One region of the Bacillus sp. L381 genome, then DNA from elsewhere that is predicted to be linked to it. Evidence: riboswitches for the same ligand, from Rfam matches in the RefSeq annotation. Region 1 holds a riboswitch; each other region holds the start of a gene.
What was found. Region 1 has a riboswitch for S-adenosylmethionine ahead of mtnK (S-methyl-5-thioribose kinase). Riboswitches for the same ligand answer to the same signal wherever they lie in the genome.
Positions count from the first base shown of each region.

Region 2: it holds a riboswitch for S-adenosylmethionine, as region 1 does, so the genes downstream of both, QRX25_RS05815 (methionine biosynthesis PLP-dependent protein) here and mtnK (S-methyl-5-thioribose kinase) in region 1, are expected to answer to the same signal.
Region 3: it holds a riboswitch for S-adenosylmethionine, as region 1 does, so the genes downstream of both, QRX25_RS18840 (5-methyltetrahydropteroyltriglutamate--homocysteine S-methyltransferase) here and mtnK (S-methyl-5-thioribose kinase) in region 1, are expected to answer to the same signal.
Region 4: it holds a riboswitch for S-adenosylmethionine, as region 1 does, so the genes downstream of both, metK (methionine adenosyltransferase) here and mtnK (S-methyl-5-thioribose kinase) in region 1, are expected to answer to the same signal.

Region 1 covers NZ_CP127224.1:1,293,767-1,298,903, forward strand. Annotated here, with positions in the region: gene QRX25_RS06595 (methylated-DNA--[protein]-cysteine S-methyltransferase) at 1-183, shown strand, start outside; gene mtnA (S-methyl-5-thioribose-1-phosphate isomerase) at 425-1,486, opposite strand; gene mtnK (S-methyl-5-thioribose kinase) at 1,493-2,677, opposite strand; SAM riboswitch class I at 2,787-2,942, opposite strand; gene QRX25_RS06615 (carbon-nitrogen family hydrolase) at 3,035-3,814, opposite strand; gene QRX25_RS06620 (pyridoxal phosphate-dependent aminotransferase) at 3,907-5,103, shown strand.
Region 2 covers NZ_CP127224.1:1,154,822-1,159,958, forward strand. Annotated here, with positions in the region: partial or broken gene QRX25_RS05790 (ABC transporter ATP-binding protein) at 1-140, opposite strand, end outside; gene QRX25_RS05795 (AbrB/MazE/SpoVT family DNA-binding domain-containing protein) at 141-377, opposite strand; gene QRX25_RS05800 (GNAT family N-acetyltransferase) at 535-966, opposite strand; gene QRX25_RS05805 (YjcG family protein) at 971-1,486, opposite strand; gene QRX25_RS05810 (esterase family protein) at 1,512-2,234, opposite strand; SAM riboswitch class I at 2,409-2,534, shown strand; gene QRX25_RS05815 (methionine biosynthesis PLP-dependent protein) at 2,604-3,725, shown strand; gene metC (cystathionine beta-lyase) at 3,718-4,893, shown strand; tRNA gene QRX25_RS05825 (tRNA-Val) at 5,031-5,103, shown strand.
Region 3 covers NZ_CP127224.1:3,668,753-3,673,889, forward strand. Annotated here, with positions in the region: gene galE (UDP-glucose 4-epimerase GalE) at 1-236, opposite strand, end outside; gene pepT (peptidase T) at 448-1,680, shown strand; gene QRX25_RS18830 (hypothetical protein) at 2,257-2,424, shown strand; gene QRX25_RS18835 (LURP-one-related/scramblase family protein) at 2,527-3,003, shown strand; SAM riboswitch class I at 3,088-3,174, shown strand; gene QRX25_RS18840 (5-methyltetrahydropteroyltriglutamate--homocysteine S-methyltransferase) at 3,253-4,389, shown strand; gene QRX25_RS18845 (methyltransferase domain-containing protein) at 4,424-5,137, opposite strand, start outside.
Region 4 covers NZ_CP127224.1:2,792,890-2,798,026, reverse strand. Annotated here, with positions in the region: gene pckA (phosphoenolpyruvate carboxykinase (ATP)) at 1-1,429, opposite strand, end outside; SAM riboswitch class I at 1,628-1,766, shown strand; gene metK (methionine adenosyltransferase) at 1,936-3,138, shown strand; gene asnB (asparagine synthase (glutamine-hydrolyzing)) at 3,282-5,137, shown strand, end outside.

The DNA of each region.
Region 1 (5,137 bases):
ATCGGTAAACCGAAAGCGGTGCGCGCCATCGGACAAGCCAATAAACGCAACCGGCTGCCGATTTTGATCCCGTGCCATCGGGTAATCGGCAAAAACAGCGCTTTAACGGGATACGCGGGCACCCAGACGGATGTAAAAGCGGTGCTGCTGAACATCGAACAAATATCCTATAAAGAAAAATAAAGCATATGGCACGTTCCGTTTTTTCACGTCCGACATATCATTTTATTAAGTGAAAAAAGTTGGTCTGACGAAAAAGGAGGACGAAGCCTGATGAGATTGAGCCGTCCGCAAAAGATAGCCGGCTATGCAGAGCTGTTTTTTAAAATGCATCTGATTTCAGCCGCCCAAAAAGATGAAGTGATTACATTATGCAGACAAAAAAACCGCTGACATTGCCTGAGGCAATATCATCAGCGGTTTTTCAGCTCAGCTGGCAGTCTGCGAATAATTGTTCGATTTCTTCCGTGTAAGAACCAGTCACAATGCCTTTCTCGGTTATAATGCCTGAAATCAGGCTGCTCGGTGTAGTATCAAAGGCAGGATTGAAGACCGGTACATCTTCAGGTGCGGTGCGTATGCCGGAGATCTGTCTGACTTCATCCGGATCTCTTTCTTCAATAGGAATCTGATCACCGTTTTCAATCCGTAAGTCAAAAGTCGAAAGCGGTGCGGCCACAAAAAACGGAATTTGAAAGGCGTTTGCCAAAATAGCGAGGCCGTACGTTCCGATCTTGTTGGCAGTATCCCCGTTTTTAGCAATTCTGTCAGCGCCGACAATGACCGCTGAAATGTGCTTTTCCTTCATTGTATGGGCGGCCATGCTGTCAGTAATGAGCGTGACATCAATCCCGCCCTGCATCAGCTCCCACGCCGTCAGCCGCGACCCCTGCAGAACGGGCCTTGTTTCACATGCGTAAATATGAAGACCGAGGTCTTTTTGTTTCGCTAAGTAAAAGGGGGCAAGCGCCGTACCGTACCTGCTTGTGGCAATTGAACCCGCATTGCAGATGGTCATGATCTGATCGCCTTTTTTAAAAAGGTGCAGAGCATTTTGGCCGATCATTCGGCATGTTTCTTCATCCTCAATTTGAATTTGAATGGCTTCATGTACGAGCGTGGTCTTGGCTTCATTGATTGAGATCGCATCTCTTACGGAATCCGTCAGTCTGTCAAGCGCCCACGCGAGGTTGACGGCAGTCGGTCTCGAGCTGTTTAAATACGCTTTGACATCCGCGAGCTGACGGCGGAAATCAGAAAGATCGCGGACTTCAAACGATTTGGCAGAGAGCGCGAGTCCGAACGCCGCCGTTATACCGATGGCCGGAGCGCCCCTTACTTTCAGTGTGATAATCGCGTCGAATACATCTTCCTTTGTTTCAAGATCGACATATTCAGTGACGTCAGGGAGCTTTTGCTGATTTAAAATACGGATGTAAGTTTCTTTCCATTCCACAGAACGGGGGATGGCAAATTCATTGGTCATGCTGCATCATTCCTTTACACGGAGCTTAAATTGATCCAGAACCTCAGTGATATGCTTCAGTTCTTTTCTGTTTTCGATATAACAGGCGCCGATTTCAAGCGCCAGCTTTTTCCGTTCGATTCGTTTGTCAAACGGAGTGAGTTCATCTAAGTCAGCCACATGGGCGAGGCCGATCGTGCGCCGGATCAGTTCGCATCCCGCAAAACCGACCGCTTCCTCAAACGTGTTTTTCAGTGTATCTTCCAGCAGATGTCTGCAGGAAGGCAAGCTGTCTTTCTCCCAAGCTTTACTGAATGTTTTCACAAATGTGTCCCATACGGCAACAGTATGATCATATAACGGCTGTCTGTCGTCACTGTCCCGGCTGAGGGCGTTTAACAGCAGGTTGGCGATAAATTGGCCGATGTCAAAGCCGATCGGTCCGAAGAAAGCAAATTCGGGATCAATGACTTTTGTTTCATGTTCATCGGCGAAGATGCTTCCCGTGTGCAGATCGCCGTGAATCAATGTTTCCGCTGAATTCAGAAAGATGGCTTTCAATTCGTCAGCGCCTTCTTTCAGCCGGGGGTTGTTCCAAATTTTTTCTGCGTATGGGCGCAGCTCCTCTTCGAAATCATTTGTTTCATGATCGAGAAACGGTTCTGTAAACACAAGCCTTTCTGTGATATTGCAAAGCTCAGGATTTGTAAACTGCTTTGCGAGCTGCTGCTTTACTTTCACATCAAGCGCATAATCGGATGAGTAAAAAAGCGTTTTTCCTAAAAATTCACCGATATGGGCCGATAAGTTCGGATAATGTTTTCCTTCCAGCAGCCCTTTTCTTGAGATCTTTAAATGCGAGAGGTCTTCCATTACCGTGACGGCCATTTCAGTATCGGAATAGTAAACGGCCGGAACAAGGTGCGGCACATGCTCGCCCTGGCGGATGAGGGCGCTGCTTTCGATTCTCGCCCGATCGATCGTAAGCGGCCAGCTTTCACCGACGACTTTGGCGTAAGGAATCGCCTGCTTGATAATCAGTCCCTTTTTGTTTTCTTTATCGTACACATGAAAGACGTAATTCAAATTGCCGTCGCCGATTTCACGGCATGTCAGGGTGCTTTTGCTTTGGAACAAGCCGAGCTTCACGGCTAGCGCGGCGGCGGAGCTTTCTGTTAATTGTTCGTAAAGACTTGTTTTAGTTGCAGACATGGATTTACCCTCCTATTATGTAGTGGCTGTAAGAGATCGTGACGGAGAATACGCCCGAAAAAAAGCCCCCTTCTCTGAAAGAGAAGGAGGCTGAAACAGTGCAGTCCGCCTCTTATCTCTCAGATAAACATCTGATGGAATTAGCACCGTGCCTTATGAGACAATGTCTCGGCGCAAAATGTACGCGCCCCATTTCACAATGGAATTACGGTCGGTTGCTGTTGGGGTCAAAAGGCCAATTCCCTCGCCCAACTCTCGATAAGAGAAAAATATATTGATTTGTATCACAATTCGGATTAATCAGTTGATGAAAATATTAGCAGGTGCCGAATATTCTTGTCAACGTTTTTTTGAAAATTAATATAAATCACGCCGCAAATCTTGGAAAACCGGTATGGTGCCGCGCACAGCCTCGCTATCTGAAACATCGATTTCCGCCCGGACTGCGCCTTCCGTCCGGTCTCCTTCAGCCAAAATCCGGCCCCATGGGTCAATCACCAGGCTGTGGCCGGCAAATTCATTATCGGGATTGGATCCCGTGCAGTTGCAGGCGGCGACAAAACATTGGTTTTCAATTGCTCTGGCGATAAGCAGGCTTCGCCAATGATCGAGGCGGGGCAACGGCCATTCCGCAGAGATAAACAGTACATTCGCTCCCTGGGACGTATGCTTTCTGATCCATTCGGGGAAACGGATATCATAGCAGATCAGCCCGGCGCACTTGACACCGTCAAGCTCAAAGGAACCGTCGCTGTTTCCGGCTGACAGATATATATGTTCATCCATCAGCTGAAACAGATGGGCTTTTTGATACTGCTTCACGATCTGTCCGCTGTTATCGGCGATGTACATGGTGTTATAGACATTTTCTCCTTCTTTGACCGCGACAGATCCGGCAACGAGGTGTACATTGAATCTTTTTGCCGTTTTTTTAAGCCATTGTACCGAGGTTTCGCCGTTTTCATCCGCCAGCTGGTCAAGCCGTGTGAGGTCATAGCCGGTCGTCCATAACTCAGGAAGCACGATGACATCAGCGCGGCGGCTTTCTTGCTCAATCAAAGATTCTGCTTTTTTGAAGTTTTCTGAAGGATTTCCGTATGAAATATCAAATTGCAAACAAGAAACGGTCCATTTCATTTTTTTAACACCCCAAGTTTCTCTTTACTTTTTTTATTTAACCATATATGATGATGGACTATCATTTCAAGAAATTTTTAGAAGGTGAAAATATGAACTTTGAAATCTCTGATGTACTCAAACAGCTGCCGGAACAATTTTTCGCATCATTGGTGCAAAAAGTGAATCAAAAGCTGAAAGAAGGCAAAGACGTCATTAATTTAGGACAGGGGAACCCCGATCAGCCGACGCCTCAGCATATCGTTGAGGAAATGAAGCGCGCCGTCGAAAGGCCGGAAAATCATAAATACTCATCCTTCCGGGGCGCTTACAGCTTCAAAAAAGCAGCCGCTGAATTTTATGAAAGGGAGTACGGGGTTACGCTTAATCCGGAAACGGAAGTGGCCGTGCTGTTCGGAGGCAAGGCGGGACTTGTAGAGATTCCGCAATGTCTTTTGAACCCGGGAGATACAATTCTTGTGCCTGATCCCGGATATCCTGACTACTGGTCGGGGGTCGCTCTTGCGAAAGCGAAAATGGAAATGATGCCGCTGACGGAAGATAGAGGATTTCTCCCTGATTACAGCGCAATTCCTGAAAAGGTGCAAAATGAGGCGAAGCTGCTGTATCTCAATTATCCGAATAATCCGACCGGCGCCGTGGCGACAGAGGCGTTTTTTGAGGAAACGGTCAGCTTTGCAGAACAAAACGGCATTTGTGTCGTTCATGATTTCGCGTACGGAGCAGTCGGCTTTGACGGGCATAAACCGCTGAGCTTTTTGGAGACGGAAGGTGCAAAAGAGACTGGAATTGAAATCTATACCTTGTCAAAAACTTATAACATGGCGGGCTGGCGTGTCGGATTTGCCGTCGGAAACGCGTCTGTTATCGAAGCGATCAACCTTTATCAGGATCATATGTTTGTCAGCCTGTTTCCCGCCGCGCAGCAGGCGGCGGCAGCAGCTCTTTTAGCGGATCAGGCGTGCGTCGCAGCTCAAAATAACAGATATGAGTCGAGACGAAATGCATGGATTGCAGCATGCCGCGATATCGGCTGGGATGTCACGGCTCCCGCGGGCTCTTTTTTTGCATGGCTCCCGGTGCCGGACGGTTATACATCACAGTCGTTTTCAGATCTGCTGCTGGAAAAAGCAAATGTTGCGGTCGCAGCCGGAAACGGGTTCGGAAAATGGGGGGAGGGCTATATCAGAGTCGGCCTTCTGACAAGTGAAGAAAGACTTAAAGAGGCTGCGGAACGGATCGGGAAACTCAATCTTTTCACCCGAAAAAGCATTGACATATCAAAATAACAATGCGATAATTCAAAATACTTTATAAAATCAT
Region 2 (5,137 bases), 140 kb from region 1:
CTGATTAATGTCGTTTTTCCGGCTCCGTTCTCTCCGAGTAAAGCGAAAAATTCTCCTTTTTCAACTGAGAATTCAAGTCGGTCAACAGCGGCGGTTTCTTTATAATGTTTAGTTAATTGCTTCAGCTCAATCGCGTGCATTTACTCATCCTCCTCACCATCTGTATTGATTTGCTTTGCGTTTAAAATATCTTTTGCAAATTCGAAAAAGAGTTCTTGTTTAACAAGTGCGATACCCTGCTGGTCATCCCCGAGCATAAGCAGTGAGTCCCCCGGCTTTATATCAAAAACATCTCTTGCTTCTTTAGGAATGACAATCTGTCCTTTTGTGCCTACTTTAACAGTCCCGAATATATGCTTCCCTTTTGGTGCTGTCATGTTTAACCCTCCTATATAAATTGTATTTTTTGTATGAAATGTAATACTTCGCATACTAAACATACAATTAAATTCCATAAAATTCAATAAATTTCTTGAAAAAGTATAATTTTCATAAAAAAACACTCCTGTCATATCAACAGGAGTGTTTTTGATTTTATAGTTTTTGTTTCTTTACCATTTCCAGATGGGGAATGCCCGCATCTAAAAATTCTTCGCCAGACGTGACTTGGTATCCTTGTTTTTCGTAAAACGGAACCGCCTGTGTTTGCGCATGTAAGATAAAGCTGTCGGCGCCCTTAGCTGCCGCCGCTTTTTCAAGCGCCTGCATAATGATGGCGCCGACACCGAGAGAGCGGTGGCTTTTCATCACGCAGATGCGCTCTAATTTTCCATGCCCGTCTTTCAAGCGCCATCTGCCGGCTCCGACCGGCTGGCCGCCGTCATAAATGACAATATGCTCTGACGTGTCTTCGAATTGATCAATCTCTTCTTCTTCCGGAACGTGCTGCTCTTTAACAAAGACCTCTTTTCTGACGAAAAAAGCGTCGTTCAGCTGTTTTTCAGTTTTTGCAATGATGGCTTCCAAACAGTTATTCTCCTCCGCCTAATAAAAATGTTTCGTACACAGTCCATGAGCCGTTATCCAGCTGATAGAGCAAGTGAAAACGGTCGATGACTTCTTCGTGGGAAATGTCCAGCATTTTCAGCTGCCCGAGTACGTCGGAATGTTCATCTGACGACAGCTTCTGGCCGACTGTGACATGCGGAACGAAGCTGTATTCCGGCTCTCCGGATAATGCTCCTGAGTAGCATTTCTCACTCAGCGTTTTTAATTCCTCCGTCGGCTCCGCTTTCATGTATATCACATTATTTACAGGAGAAAACGAGCTGTATTTTGTGATCTTCAGAACGAGCGGGTGCGACTCTTTTGCCGTCTGTCTCAGCTGTGATACGACCTGCTCGATTTCCTGTTCTGTCGCTTCAAACGGATCTCTTACCGTCAGGTGCGGCGGTATGAGCGCGTAGCTCGGGTCGTAGCGTTTTCGGTACGAATTTGCGAGATCCTGTAATTTTTTTGATGGAAATAAAACAATACCGTATTTCATGAAAGTTCCCTCCTTAAATGAATGGTTACAGCATTTTCTTCAGCGCCGGCGTTATGAGCGGCTGCCAGTAGGTCCACTTATGATCCCCGTCGAAGGTTTCATACGTGTATTCAGACTGTTTGCTTTCCAGCAGCTGTTTGAGCTCTTCGTTCGGCGCGGTGAAATCAAGAATCTGGCCGTCCGTTGTGTGAACGTCGGTTTCTTTTTCTCCGATTTGATGATAAACGGAAATCTGTTTGAGATCCTCCGACTCCCGGACGGCATCCAGGACGTGCCCGTCAACATACGGAGACTGCATGATGACGTTTCCGAACATGTTTGGATAGTCAATCGCCGTCATGAGCGAAACGGTTCCGCCGAGGGAATCCCCGATCATTGTGCGGCCGTATCCGACTTGATAAGTCGGGTATTCTTTGTCGATAAAAGGAACGAGCTCATTTGCGATAAACCGTTTATATGAGGCGAACTTAGAGCCTTCGGGATGGTATGTGTCTCTTCGCTCCCGCACATTTTTATAGGGGACGCCGATAATGATGCAGCGGTCAATTTCCCCCTTTGACATGAGCTCTTCCGCCTGCCGCCCGATTTTCCCTAATCTGAAGTAATCATGGCCGTCCTGGGCGATGACCGTATGATATTTATACAGGGGGGAGTAGGTGTTTGGCAGGTAGACCAAAACGGTCATTTCTTCTTCAAGCTCATGGGAGAAAAGTTTTTTCTCATGAATGATTCCGGTTTTCGGTGCCACTTAGCATTCCTCCAGGCCGCTTCTTGTCTTAATGGTTTTTCCCTATTGTACCATGAATTATTAGAAATTTCTTTCTTCAGATGCACTTCTTGAGAGAGTTCAGAAAATTAAAAAGTTGTTGAAATTCATTTTATAGTGCGTTAATATAGAACAATCAGAAAATACAAAACAATATTCTTATCACGAGAGGTGGAGGGACTGGCCCTTTGAAACCTCAGCAACCGGTTTGCTTTGCCGCAGGAAGGCAAAGTGCCAAGGTGCTAAATCCAGCAAGCGATTCACATGCTTGGAAGATAAGAGGAAGAGAAAAGCTCCTTCTTCTTATGAAGAGGGAGCTTTTTTATTTTTGAAAAAGGATGGTGCCTGCTGATGACGCAGCATGTTGAAACAAAATTAGCCCAAATCGGAAATAGAAGCGAAGAAGCAACGGGAACGGTCAGTCCGCCGATTTATCTGTCCACCGCTTACCGCCATAGAGGAATAGGAGAATCTACAGGCTTTGATTACGTGCGCACGAAAAACCCGACTCGCCAGCTCGTTGAAGACGCCATCGCCGTGTTGGAAAACGGTGCGCGAGGCTTTGCTTTCAGCTCGGGAATGGCAGCCATTCAAACCATTATGGCTTTATTTAAAAGCGGGGATGAATTGATTGTATCCTCCGATTTATACGGAGGCACTTACCGTTTATTTGAAAATGAGTGGAGAAAATACGGCTTAAGCTTTATTTATGATGATTTCAGTGATGAAGACTGTTTACGCTCCAAAATAACGGAAAACACGAAAGCGGTATTTGTTGAAACGCCGACAAATCCGTTAATGCAGGAGGCGGACATAGAAAAAATCGCCCGCATTACGAAAGAAGCCGGCCTGCTTTTGATTGTGGATAATACGTTTTACACCCCGGTGATCCAGCGTCCGCTTGAACTGGGAGCCGACATCGTCATTCACAGCGCCACAAAATATTTAGCCGGGCACAATGATCTCCTTGCCGGTCTGGCTGTCGTAAAGGATGAAGAGCTCGGCGACGTCATATTTAATCACCAAAATGCGATCGGTGCCGTTCTCCCGCCGTTCGATTCGTGGCTTTTAATGAGAGGGATGAAAACACTCGGACTCAGAATGCGCCGTCATGAAGAAAACGCCCGTGAACTTGCAGAATTTTTAGAAAAAGAAGAGGAAATCACCGATGTGTTATATCCCGGAAAAGGCGGAATGCTGTCTTTCCGGCTGCAAAAAGAGGAATGGGTCAATCCGTTTTTAAAGGCGCTTAAAACGATCTGTTTTGCAGAAAGTCTCGGAGGGGTGGAAAGCTTTATTACATACCCCGCGACACAGACGCACATGGACATTCCGGAAGATATCCGCATCGCAAACGGCGTCTGCAACCGTCTGCTGAGATTTTCAGTGGGAATTGAACATGCAGAAGATTTGAAGCGGGATGTAAAGCAGGCATTACAGCAAGTAAAAGAGGGGGCCGTGTCGTATGAGTAATCACAATTGGACGCTGGAAACCCAGCTTGTGCACAACCCATTTAAAACAGACGCAGCCACCGGAGCTGTCAGCGTGCCGATCCAGCATGCCTCCACATTCCATCAGTCATCATTTGAGGAATTCGGGACATATGATTACAGCCGCTCCGGCACACCGACAAGAACAGCGCTTGAAGAAACAATTGCGGGGCTTGAAGGCGGAACGAGAGGTTTTGCTTTCAGCTCCGGAATGGCGGCAATTTCGACGGCATTTCTGCTCTTATCCCAAGGCGACCATGTGCTCGTCACGGAGGATGTGTACGGCGGAACATTCCGTATGGTGACTGAGGTGCTGTCCCGCTTCGGAATCGAACACACCTTTGTCGATATGACGGACACAGAAGCGGTCGCCTGCGCCATCCGGCCGAATACGAAAGCCATCTATATGGAAACACCGTCAAACCCGACGCTCGGCATAACGGATATTAAGGCCGTCGTCAAACTGGCAAAGGATCACGGCTGTCTGACATATCTTGACAATACTTTTATGACGCCTGCACTGCAGCGTCCGCTTGACCTCGGCGTAGACATCGTGCTTCACAGCGCGACGAAATTTTTAAGCGGGCACAGTGACGTCCTGTCAGGGCTTGCCGCCGTAAAGGATGAAGAGCTCGGCAATCAGCTGTATAAGCTGCAAAATTCGTTTGGAGCGGTACTTGGCGTCCAGGACTGCTGGCTCGTATTGAGAGGATTAAAAACATTACAGGTCAGACTGGAAAAAGCGAGCCGGACGGCTGAACGGCTGGCTGCCTACTTTCACGGGCATCCCGCCGTCAAAAACGTTTACTATCCGGGGCTTGCCGGACACCCGGGAGCCGACACTCATAAACGACAAGCGAGCGGAGCGGGCGCCGTCCTGTCCTTTGAACTGGAAAGCAAAGAAGCCGTCAAAAAGCTGGTCGAAAACGTATCGCTTCCGGTGTTCGCAGTCAGCCTCGGCGCCGTCGAATCCATTCTCTCATACCCTGCTGCCATGTCGCACGCCGCCATGCCGAAAGCAGAGAGGGAGAAACGCGGCATCACAGACGGGCTCCTGCGCCTGAGCGTCGGAGTCGAAAACGCCGAAGATTTGGAACGCGACTTCGAACAAGCGCTGAAAAAAATCGCCCCCGCCGGAGTGAGATCATAAACGAAAAGGGCGCCGCCAAATTTGTGCGGCGCTCTTTTTTATTTTTGATAAAAAAAGTGTTGACGAACGGATAACCAGGATATATAATTATAAATGTCAGAGAGACAACAACATACCCAGCAACACATACATATCATGATTCCGTAGCTCAGCTGGGAGAGCGCTACCTTGACAGGGTAGAGGTCGCTGGTTCGAGCCCAGTCGGAATCATAGCCGAAACCCTTGCGTAGCAAGGGTTTTTTAC
Region 3 (5,137 bases), 1.5 Mb from region 1:
TGAATGACGGCTTCAATCTCATTTTCAGCAAATACCCGTTGAACGGCTTCACGGTCCAGAAGATCCGCTTCATAAAACACAAGCTCTTTTCCGGTAATGTCTTTCACCCGCTCCAATGCTTCCGGTGAGCTATTTGACAGATTATCCAGAACCACGATCTCATAGCCGCTGTTTAACAGCTCGACACATGTATGGCTTCCGATATAACCCGCTCCGCCTGTCACTAAAATCGCCATGAAGAAAGCCTCCCCTATTGAATGAACTGTCCATATTATATAGTTTTTTTCTTCCTCAATCATCCATTTCCAAAAAGTTTAATCGTTTAGTCATCGTTTCTTCATAATTTGTTTTCATTCGCGTAAAAAACAGAGCCTTCGATTCAAAACGGGTGGCGAAATAGAAATCCCTCCCCCGCACATGGTAAGATAAGACAAAGGAGATGACGGTATGAAAAATGAAATCATTGAACGCTTTACCTCTTATGTAAAAGTCGATACACAGTCTGACGAAAACAATGAAAACTGCCCTTCAACCCCCGGGCAGCTGACATTGGCCAACATGCTGGCGGATGAATTAAAGTCGATCGGCATGACAGAAATCACAGTCGATGACAATGGGTACGTCATGGCGACTCTTCCGGCAAATACGGATAAAGACGTGCCGACTGTCGGTTTTCTGGCTCACGTGGATACAGCGACTGATTTTACCGGAAAAAATGTGAATCCTCAGATTATTGAGAGCTATGACGGACATGATATCGTTCTGAATGACAAACTCAATGTCGTCCTTTCGCCTGAGCAATTCCCGGAGCTTTCCCGCTATAAAGGCCAGACGCTGATCACAACGGACGGCACGACGCTGCTCGGAGCCGACAACAAAGCGGGCATCGCCGAAATCATGACGGCAATGGCGTACTTGATTAAACACCCTGACATCAAACACGGCACGATCCGGGTCGCCTTCACGCCTGATGAAGAAATCGGCAGAGGCCCTCATAAATTCGATGTCGGCCGCTTCAACGCTGCATTCGCTTACACGATAGACGGCGGCCCCCTCGGCGAACTGCAATATGAAAGCTTCAACGCAGCCGCCGCTAAGCTTACTTGTTACGGAAAAAGCGTCCACCCCGGAACGGCAAAAAACAAAATGGTCAACGCTTCAAAAATCGCGATGGAATTTCATCACGCGCTGCCGAAAGAAGAAGCGCCTGAATATACGGAAGGATATGAAGGCTTCTATCACTTGCTTTCCATGAACGGCGACGTTTCTGAAGCCGCCCTGTCGTACATCATCAGAGATTTTGACAGAGACCGCTTTACAGAACGCAAAGAATATATGCAGAAAACCGCCGACGCGCTTGCGGCCAAATACGGCAAGGAAAGCATCAAGCTTGAATTGCATGATCAATACTACAATATGAGAGAAAAAATCGAACCGGTCAAAGAGATAGTCGACGTCGCATATCAAGCCATGAAAAACCTCGACATCGAACCGATTATCGAACCGATCCGGGGCGGAACCGACGGATCACAGCTCTCTTACATGGGACTGCCGACGCCGAACATCTTCACGGGCGGCCAAAACTTCCACGGAAAATATGAATACATTTCTGTCGATCATATGGAAAAGGCGGTAAACGTCATTGTTGAAATCGCCAGGCTGTTTGAAGAACGCGCGTAAAACCAAAGCCTCCTGCTTTGGTTTTTTTCTTTCACATGAAACCTTTCCTTCTTTCTTTCCGTATATAAGGTATGAAATGGAAAAAAGGAGTGAACACTATGGCAAGAGGAACTGTAGCGAAAGAATTGAAAAAAACCTTAAAAGACCCGCGCGTTTTGGAAACGAAATCAAATCCTTTTAAAAAGCTGCGGAAAATGTTCAAACGATTTTTTTAAGATAACTTCTCGTTTTCTTACAAAAAATAAAGAAAGCGCTGTCAATCTATAACCATCTGTTAGAAGCAGTTATTTTGCATATCACAGGATTTTTTGGGGTACTGAATAACACAAGGCAAACGAAAACACCGTATTAGTTAATTCGACTCTGTTAAAAAATAGTAAAAAAGTTATATAAACGATAATCACTCAGCAGCCGATACAATCTATAGAACCACAACATGAGAAAATCTCTTGCAACTTATAGTCGTTTTTACGGAAAATGTCGTTATTTTTTAAAAAAGTTACAATTGTTTGAATACTTTTCGTTTGTTTTTTCGTACAATAATAATACCAAAACTTTTTTTGGGAGGTATGTAAAATGATGCTACTTATTTTTGCTGCTTTGACAGGATACCTGGTTTTCTCTTTCAGTAAGGACAACCGCCGGAAAACGCCAAAGACAAGCCCGCTGGTGACAGCTGCCGACACGAATAACATCATTGATTTAAATGCGATCCGTCAAAAACGCCGGATGCCGCTATCATAAAAAACGACAGCTGCCGCAAAATCGGCAGCCTTTTTTTATGCACCTGTCTATATGAAACCATCCGCCTCCTTTTTACGTACAACATAAAAAAGGAGTTTTTTTATGAATCATTTTTATATCAAAGAGCGGGTGTTTACATTTAAGAATCGGTTTCAAGTGTTTCTTGAAAGCGGAAAAGAAGTCTTCAATGTGGAGGGAAAGTTGTTTTCGTTCGGCGATGAACTGAAGCTGACTGATTTGGACGGACGCACACTCGCCAGCGTCAGTCAGAAACTGATGTCGCTCGTTCCCCGTTACGAGATTTCCGTCAGCGGCAAACCTGTATGCCAAGTCATCAAGAAAGTAACGTTTTTCAAACCGAAATTTGAAATTTCCGGACTCGGCTGGGATATTACCGGCGACGTGTGGGGGCGGAATTTTCAAGTGACAGACGGAAAATCAAGCCGGATGACCGTCAGTAAAACATGGATGAGCTGGGGCGATTCCTATCATCTGCAGATTGAAAATGAAGAGGATATCGTTCTTTGTCTCGCGATCGCAATTGTGATTGATATGATTTTATTTGAGGGTGACAAATAAAAAATATTTTTCGAAATATATTGACAATTTGATAAAACATACTAAGATTAATAGTATTACAGTTTATTCTGAAAATAGCATATTTCCTTATCAAGAGAGGTGGAGGGACTGGCCCTATGATACCCGGCAACCGCTGTTCAGCAGAATGGTGCTAAATCCTGAAGATAAGGTTGAGATTTGCGGACGCAAGCTCTTCCCTATCCGAGGGAAGAGCTTTTTTATATTTCATCAGGAAAGAAGGAATCGTTCATGTCACAGCAAAACACAGAGCAACCATTGCACACTCTTCTAAGAAAAAAACCGCCGTTTCGCGCGGATCAGGTCGGAAGCCTCCTGCGGCCGGCGGCTGTGAAGCAAGCCCGTCTGCAAAGAACGGCTGATGAGATTTCGGCAGAACAGCTGCGCGAAATCGAAAACAAAGAAATCATCCGCAGTGTGGAAAAGCAGAAAGAAACCGGCCTCAATGTCGTGACAGACGGCGAATTCCGCCGTGCCTGGTGGCATTTTGATTTTCTCGAAAACTTAGACGGCGTCGAAGCGTTTACGCCTGAGAGCGGTATTCAGTTCCGCAATGTACAGACGAAAGCGCGCGGCATTAAAGTAACGGGAGATATTGATTTTTCTCAGCATCCGATGCTCGAAGATTATAAATTCCTGCACAGCATTGCCGGCGATGCCGTGCCAAAAATGACCATCCCAAGCCCGAATATGCTGTTTTTCCGCGGAAAATTGGAAAAAGCGGCGTATCAGAACGATTACAAACAATTTCAGCATGATGTATCACAAGCGTATAAGAAAGCGATTCAGGCTTTCTATGACGCCGGGTGCCGCTATCTTCAGCTCGATGATACCGCATGGGCCGTTTTCTTATCGGAAGCGGGGCTTCGCCAGATTGAAGCTTTTGGCACGACGCCGGATGAGCTGCGCAGGCTGTTCGCCGCTTCCATTAATGACGCCATCAAAGATCGTCCTGCCGATCTGAAGGTTACGATGCATATCTGCCGCGGCAACTTCCAGTCCACATGGACGGCTGAAGGCGGGTATGATGCGGCGGCGGAAACGATTTTTGACGGACTTGACCTTGACGGATTGTTCTTGGAATATGATGATTCCCGCTCCGGCGGCTTTGAACCGCTTCGTTATGTCAAACGCTCTGATCTTCAGCTTGTGCTCGGTTTGATTACGTCGAAACACGGCGAACTCGAAGACAAGGACGCGGTTAAACGCCGGATTGAAGAAGCTGCTCAATATGTCAGCCTGGATCAGCTTTGCCTCAGCCCGCAATGCGGATTCGCTTCGACTGAGGAAGGAAATCTGATCACAGAAGAACAGCAATGGGCGAAACTGCGCCATGTCGTCGACATTGCCGGTGAAGTCTGGAAATAAAAAGAAGACACGCTTACAGCGTGTCTTTTCCGTTTTACAGCGGACCGGTTCCTATTAAAATATCGATATCTATCGTAATATCAGCCGCTTTCCGGCTGATAAAGCGCTGAATGCTTTCATCAGAACATTTCCATGTTAAGGGCGTCATGTTCACAAGCAGCTCAAGATCAGTCTGCGATAAGGTCTTCGTGTAACACAGCCGCTTGCGCTCAAAGGCTTGAAAGCCGGTTTGGAAACGGCCGGCCGCGGACTCAGCGGTATCATTCCGTTCAGGACTGTCTCCGAAGAAGAATTCCCTTACTTCTTTCAAGTAATCCCGCCGCGGCACCGCTTTAATGACTGTGCCGCCCTTTCTTAAAAGCCTGCTGCATTCCTTGTAATTCCAAGGTGATAAAACAGACAGAATCACATCAAAACTGCTGTCGGCAAACGGCGTATCCGCCACATCAGCGACGGCAAAAACCTTATGATCCCCGAAGGCTTTTGCAGCTTGCAGCACACCTTCTTTCGAGATATCAATGCCGATTCCCGTCACGGAAAAAGCGGGCTGCAGCAATCTGTATACGGCGTCTAAATGGGAGCCCTCCCCGCATCCCGCGTCCAATACCGCCGCCTGTTTTCGCGGAGATTGAGTACGGGTGATGATGGCGGCGATCTCTTTTTGAACCGGCGAAAAAAACTCCCGGCTGTCAAAAAGCTCGCGTCTCGCTTCGAACAGCTGCCTGTCATAGCGGGTTTTAACCGGTTT
Region 4 (5,137 bases), 1.5 Mb from region 1:
CCGGAACATGAACGGGGCTGTGCAGTCCGAAAATGCTGTCTGCTGTCATGTCTGTCTGATCAAGCGTGCCGTTAATTGCGGCTTTGACCATCGCTCTTGTATACGAAAGTTTCATCCGCTCTCCGACTCCGTACCCTCCGCCGGTCCAGCCTGTGTTGACCAGAAAGACTTGAACGCCGTGTTCGTCGATTTTCTTCCCGAGCATTTCGGCATATACGTGAGCCGGAAGCGGCAAAAACGGTGAACCGAAGCACGTGGAGAAAGTCGTTTGCGGAGATGTCACGCCGCGTTCGGTTCCGGCAAGTTTGCTGGTGTACCCGCTTAAGAAATGATACATCGCCTGCTCCTTCGTCAGTTTGCTGATCGGAGGGAGCACACCAAATGCATCCGCCGTTAAAAAGACGATCGCCTGCGGGTGACCGGCAATGCTCGGCTGCACGATATTGCCGATCATCTCAATCGGGTATGCGGCTCTTGTATTTTCCGTGTAGAAGGAATTGTCGTAATCAGCCTCACCCGTTTTCTCATCAAGCACAACATTCTCAAGAACAGACCCGAAGCGGATCGCATGAAAAATCTGCGGTTCTTTTTCTTCGCTCAGATTGATACATTTAGCGTAACATCCGCCTTCAATGTTAAAAACGCCGGAATCAGACCAGCCGTGCTCGTCATCGCCGATCAGTTTCCGGTCCGCATCGGCTGAAAGCGTCGTTTTCCCTGTGCCGGAAAGACCGAAAAACAGGGCGACATCGCCTTTTTCACCGACGTTGGCTGAGCAGTGCATCGGCAGAATATCCTGCTGCGGGAGCAAAAAGTTCATAATCGAGAATATTGATTTTTTCATTTCTCCGGCGTACTCGGTACCGCCGATTAAAATGACGCGCTTTTCGAAGGACACAATGATAAACGTTTCGGAATGCGTGCCGTCCGTTTGCGGATCAGCTTTAAAATGCGGAGCTGAAAGAATGGTAAACGGCTGTGCTTGCGGATCTCTTTCATTCGTCTCCGGTCTGATAAACAGCTGGCGCGCGAATAAATTATGCCACGCAAATTCATTTACGACTGTAATCGGCAGTCTGTATTTTTCATCTGCGCCTGCGAATCCTTCAAAAACAAACAGTTCATCTCTCTGTTTTAAGTAGCTGACGACTTTGGCGTACAGCTTTTCAAACGCTTCTTCAGAAATAGGCTGGTTCACCGCGCCCCAATCAATTTGATTTTCTGTGCTTTTTTCGCGGACGATAAATTTATCTTTAGGTGATCGGCCCGTATATGCTCCGGTAGTGGCGCGTACGGCGCCTGTTGATGTCAGCGTTCCTTCATTTCGGCTGATCACTTTTTCGGTAAGTTTTGGAGCCGATAAATTATGATGCACATTCGGACTTGCAAGTAACGCTTGAAGATCTGCGGTTAAATCAACTAATTTCATAAAAACCTTCCTTTGCCGGTTTATTTGTATTTCGCTGAATGTGGAATTAGTATAACATATATCTAAAAATAGTCTATACTATTTGTTGTTTTTTGTTTGTGTTTTTTCCATTGCTTCCTGAAATAAAGGCGCGTAATCGCTTTAATTCATATTGACACTTTCCGCCCTTTTACGTTAAGATATTTCATTGAGCGGATACTCTTATCCCGAGCTGGCGGAGGGACAGGCCCGATGAAGCCCAGCAACCGGTTTCTCTGTAAAAAAGCAGGTGAAAACACTGTGGGAAACCAAGGTGCTAACCTGATGCAAGGTTTAATATTTCCTTGAGCGATAAGAGTGAAAGGCACACAGACCAAACCCTTTCCTCGAGTGGAAAAGGTTTTTTTATTTCATAAAATATGCCAATTAACATTCTCTGATATAGTATGACATTGTATTAAGAGGGAGCGAGTTCCGTATCATATGAAAAGGTCTTGCAAAAGATCTTTTTTCAGGAGGAAAAGTGAATGAGTAAAAACCGTCGACTATTTACATCTGAATCTGTTACCGAGGGTCATCCGGATAAAATCTGTGACCAAATTTCTGACAGTATCTTAGATGAGATTTTAAAAAATGACCCGAACGCGCGCGTAGCCTGCGAAACGTCTGTAACGACAGGCCTTGTGCTGGTAAGCGGAGAGATTACAACATCAACATACGTTGACATTCCGAAAACAGTCCGTGAAACGATTAAAGAAATCGGCTACACACGTGCCAAATACGGATTTGATGCGGAGACTTGCGCTGTTTTAACATCAATTGATGAACAGTCTGCGGATATCGCAATGGGTGTCGATCAGGCTCTTGAAGCTCGTGAAGGCACAATGAGCGATGCTGAAATCGAAGCGATCGGAGCGGGGGACCAAGGTCTGATGTTCGGTTATGCGTGTAACGAAACGAAAGAGCTTATGCCGCTTCCGATCTCACTGGCGCATAAATTAGCCCGCCGTCTGAGCGAAGTCCGCAAAGAAGATATTCTTCCGTACCTTCGCCCTGACGGAAAAACGCAAGTTACCGTTGAATATGATGAAAACAACAAACCTGTCCGCATCGATGCGATCGTCATCTCAACTCAGCACCATCCGGAAATTACGCTTGAGCAGATTCAGCGCAATCTGAAAGAGCATGTCATTAACCCTGTCGTGCCTGAGGAACTGATTGATGAAGAAACAAAATACTTCATCAACCCTACGGGACGTTTCGTAATCGGCGGTCCGCAAGGTGATGCGGGTCTTACCGGCCGTAAAATCATCGTTGACACATACGGCGGATATGCACGCCACGGCGGCGGCGCGTTCTCCGGTAAGGACGCGACGAAGGTAGACCGTTCTGCGGCATACGCTGCGAGATACGTAGCGAAAAACATCGTGGCAGCAGGCCTTGCTGATTCTTGTGAAGTGCAGCTTGCATACGCAATCGGCGTGGCACAGCCTGTTTCTATTTCCATCAATACGTTTGATACAGGAAAAGCTTCTGAAGAGAAACTGATCGAAGTCGTACGGAATAACTTCGACCTGAGACCTGCCGGCATTATTAAAATGCTTGATTTGCGCCGCCCGATCTATAAGCAGACTGCTGCTTACGGCCACTTCGGACGCCATGATGTGGATCTTCCTTGGGAGCGTACTGACAAGGCGGATACGCTTCGCAAAGAAGCACTAGGAGAATAATTTTATAGCCGCTTACTTAAGCGGCTTTCCCTTTTTGCAGATGCTGCCATGCTGATTTTTTACATAGCGTGAAACCAATGGCGTAACAAAGCGTCTATAAAAAGGGGGTCCAATTAGAAAATTACACTTATGGAGGCTATACTATGTGTGGATTTGTCGGTGTTTTTAATAAGCATCCATTAACTCAAACCGCAGATCAAGAAGAGCTAATCAAACAAATGAACCAAATGATCGTTCACCGCGGTCCTGACAGCGATGGGTATTATCATGACGAGCACGTCGGTTTCGGCTTCAGACGGCTCAGTATTATTGACGTAGAAAACGGCGGACAGCCTTTATCATATGAAGACGAAAAATATTGGATCATTTTTAACGGCGAAATCTATAACTACATTGAATTGAGAGAAGAGCTTGAAGCGAAAGGCTACAAGTTCAATACAGATTCCGATACCGAGGTGCTCCTTGCGACATACCGCCATTATAAAGAAGAAGCCGCTTCAAAGCTTCGCGGAATGTTCGCGTTTTTAATCTGGAACAAAGCTGACCGCGTCATGTACGGCGCGAGAGACCCGTTCGGAATTAAACCGCTGTATTACACAACTATCGGGGACAAAGTGTATTTTGCATCTGAAAGAAAAAGTTTAATGGCCGCTCAAAACGGTATTGATCTTGATACAGCTTCTTTACAGCAATATATGTCTTTCCAATTCGTTCCTGAACCGAGCACGCTTGACGCTGAAGTGAAAAAAGTCGAGCCGGGCAGCCAGTTTACGATCCGCCCGGAAGGCGATATCGCGTTTAAAACGTATTTCAAAGCGAACTTTAAGCCCGTTCAGTCTGATGAAGATAAATTGGTGAAAGAAGTCAGAGACGCAATCTTTGACTCTGTCAAAGTCCACATGAGAAGTGACGTTCCCGTCGGCTCGTTCCTATCCGGCGGTATTGACTCTTCTTTTATCGTCTCAGTTGCGAAAGAATTTCACCCGAACCTTAAAACATTTTCTGTCGGCTTTGAGCAGCAGGGCTTCAGTGAAGTTGATGTAGCGAAGGAAACAGCTGCCGCGCTCGGGATTGAAAATATCAGCAAAGTCATTTCTCCTGAGGAGTATATGAACGAGCTTCCGAAAATCGTCTGGCACTTTGATGACCCGCTTGCAGATCCGGCGGCGATTCCTTTGTACTTTGTCGCGAAAGAAGCGAAAAAACATGTAACGGTCGCGTTATCCGGGGAAGGCGCGGACGAGCTGTTCGGCGGGTACAATATTTACCGCGAACCGCTGTCGCTTAAACCGTTTGAACGCATTCCGTCCGGACTGAAAAAAATGCTTCTTCATGTGGCATCCGTCATGCCTGAAGGAATGAGAGGGAAAAGCCTCTTAGTCCGCGGCTGCACACCGCTTGAGGAGCGCTATATCGGAAATGCGAAGATTTTTGAAGAGCCTGTGAAAAAACAGCTGCTTAAACATTACAATTCAGAGCTTTCATACCGTGATGTCACGAAGCCGTACTTTACGGAAAGCCGTTCATACAGTGACATTAATAAAATGCAGTATGTCGACATTCATACGTGGATGCGCGGCGACATTCTGTTAAAGGCTGACAAAATGACGATGGCCAACTCATTGGAGCTGCGCGTGCCGTTCCTTGATAAAGTCGTGTTTGACGTGGCCTCTAAAATTCCGGATGAACTGAAAACGAAAAACGGCACGACGAAATACCTCCTGCGTAAAGCCGCTGAAGGGGTAGTGCCTGATCATGTGCTTAACCGCAAAAAACTCGGCTTCCCTGTGCCGATCCGCCACTGGCTGAAAAATGAAATGAACGAATGGGTGCGCAACATCATCCATGAAAGTGAAACAGACGCTTATATTGAAAAGGATTATGTCCTTCAGCTTCTTGAAGATCATTGTGCCGACAGAGCGGATAACAGCCGCAAAATCTGGACCGTGCTGATCTTCATGATCTGGCACAGCATCAATGTCGAAAAAAGACTGGTGCC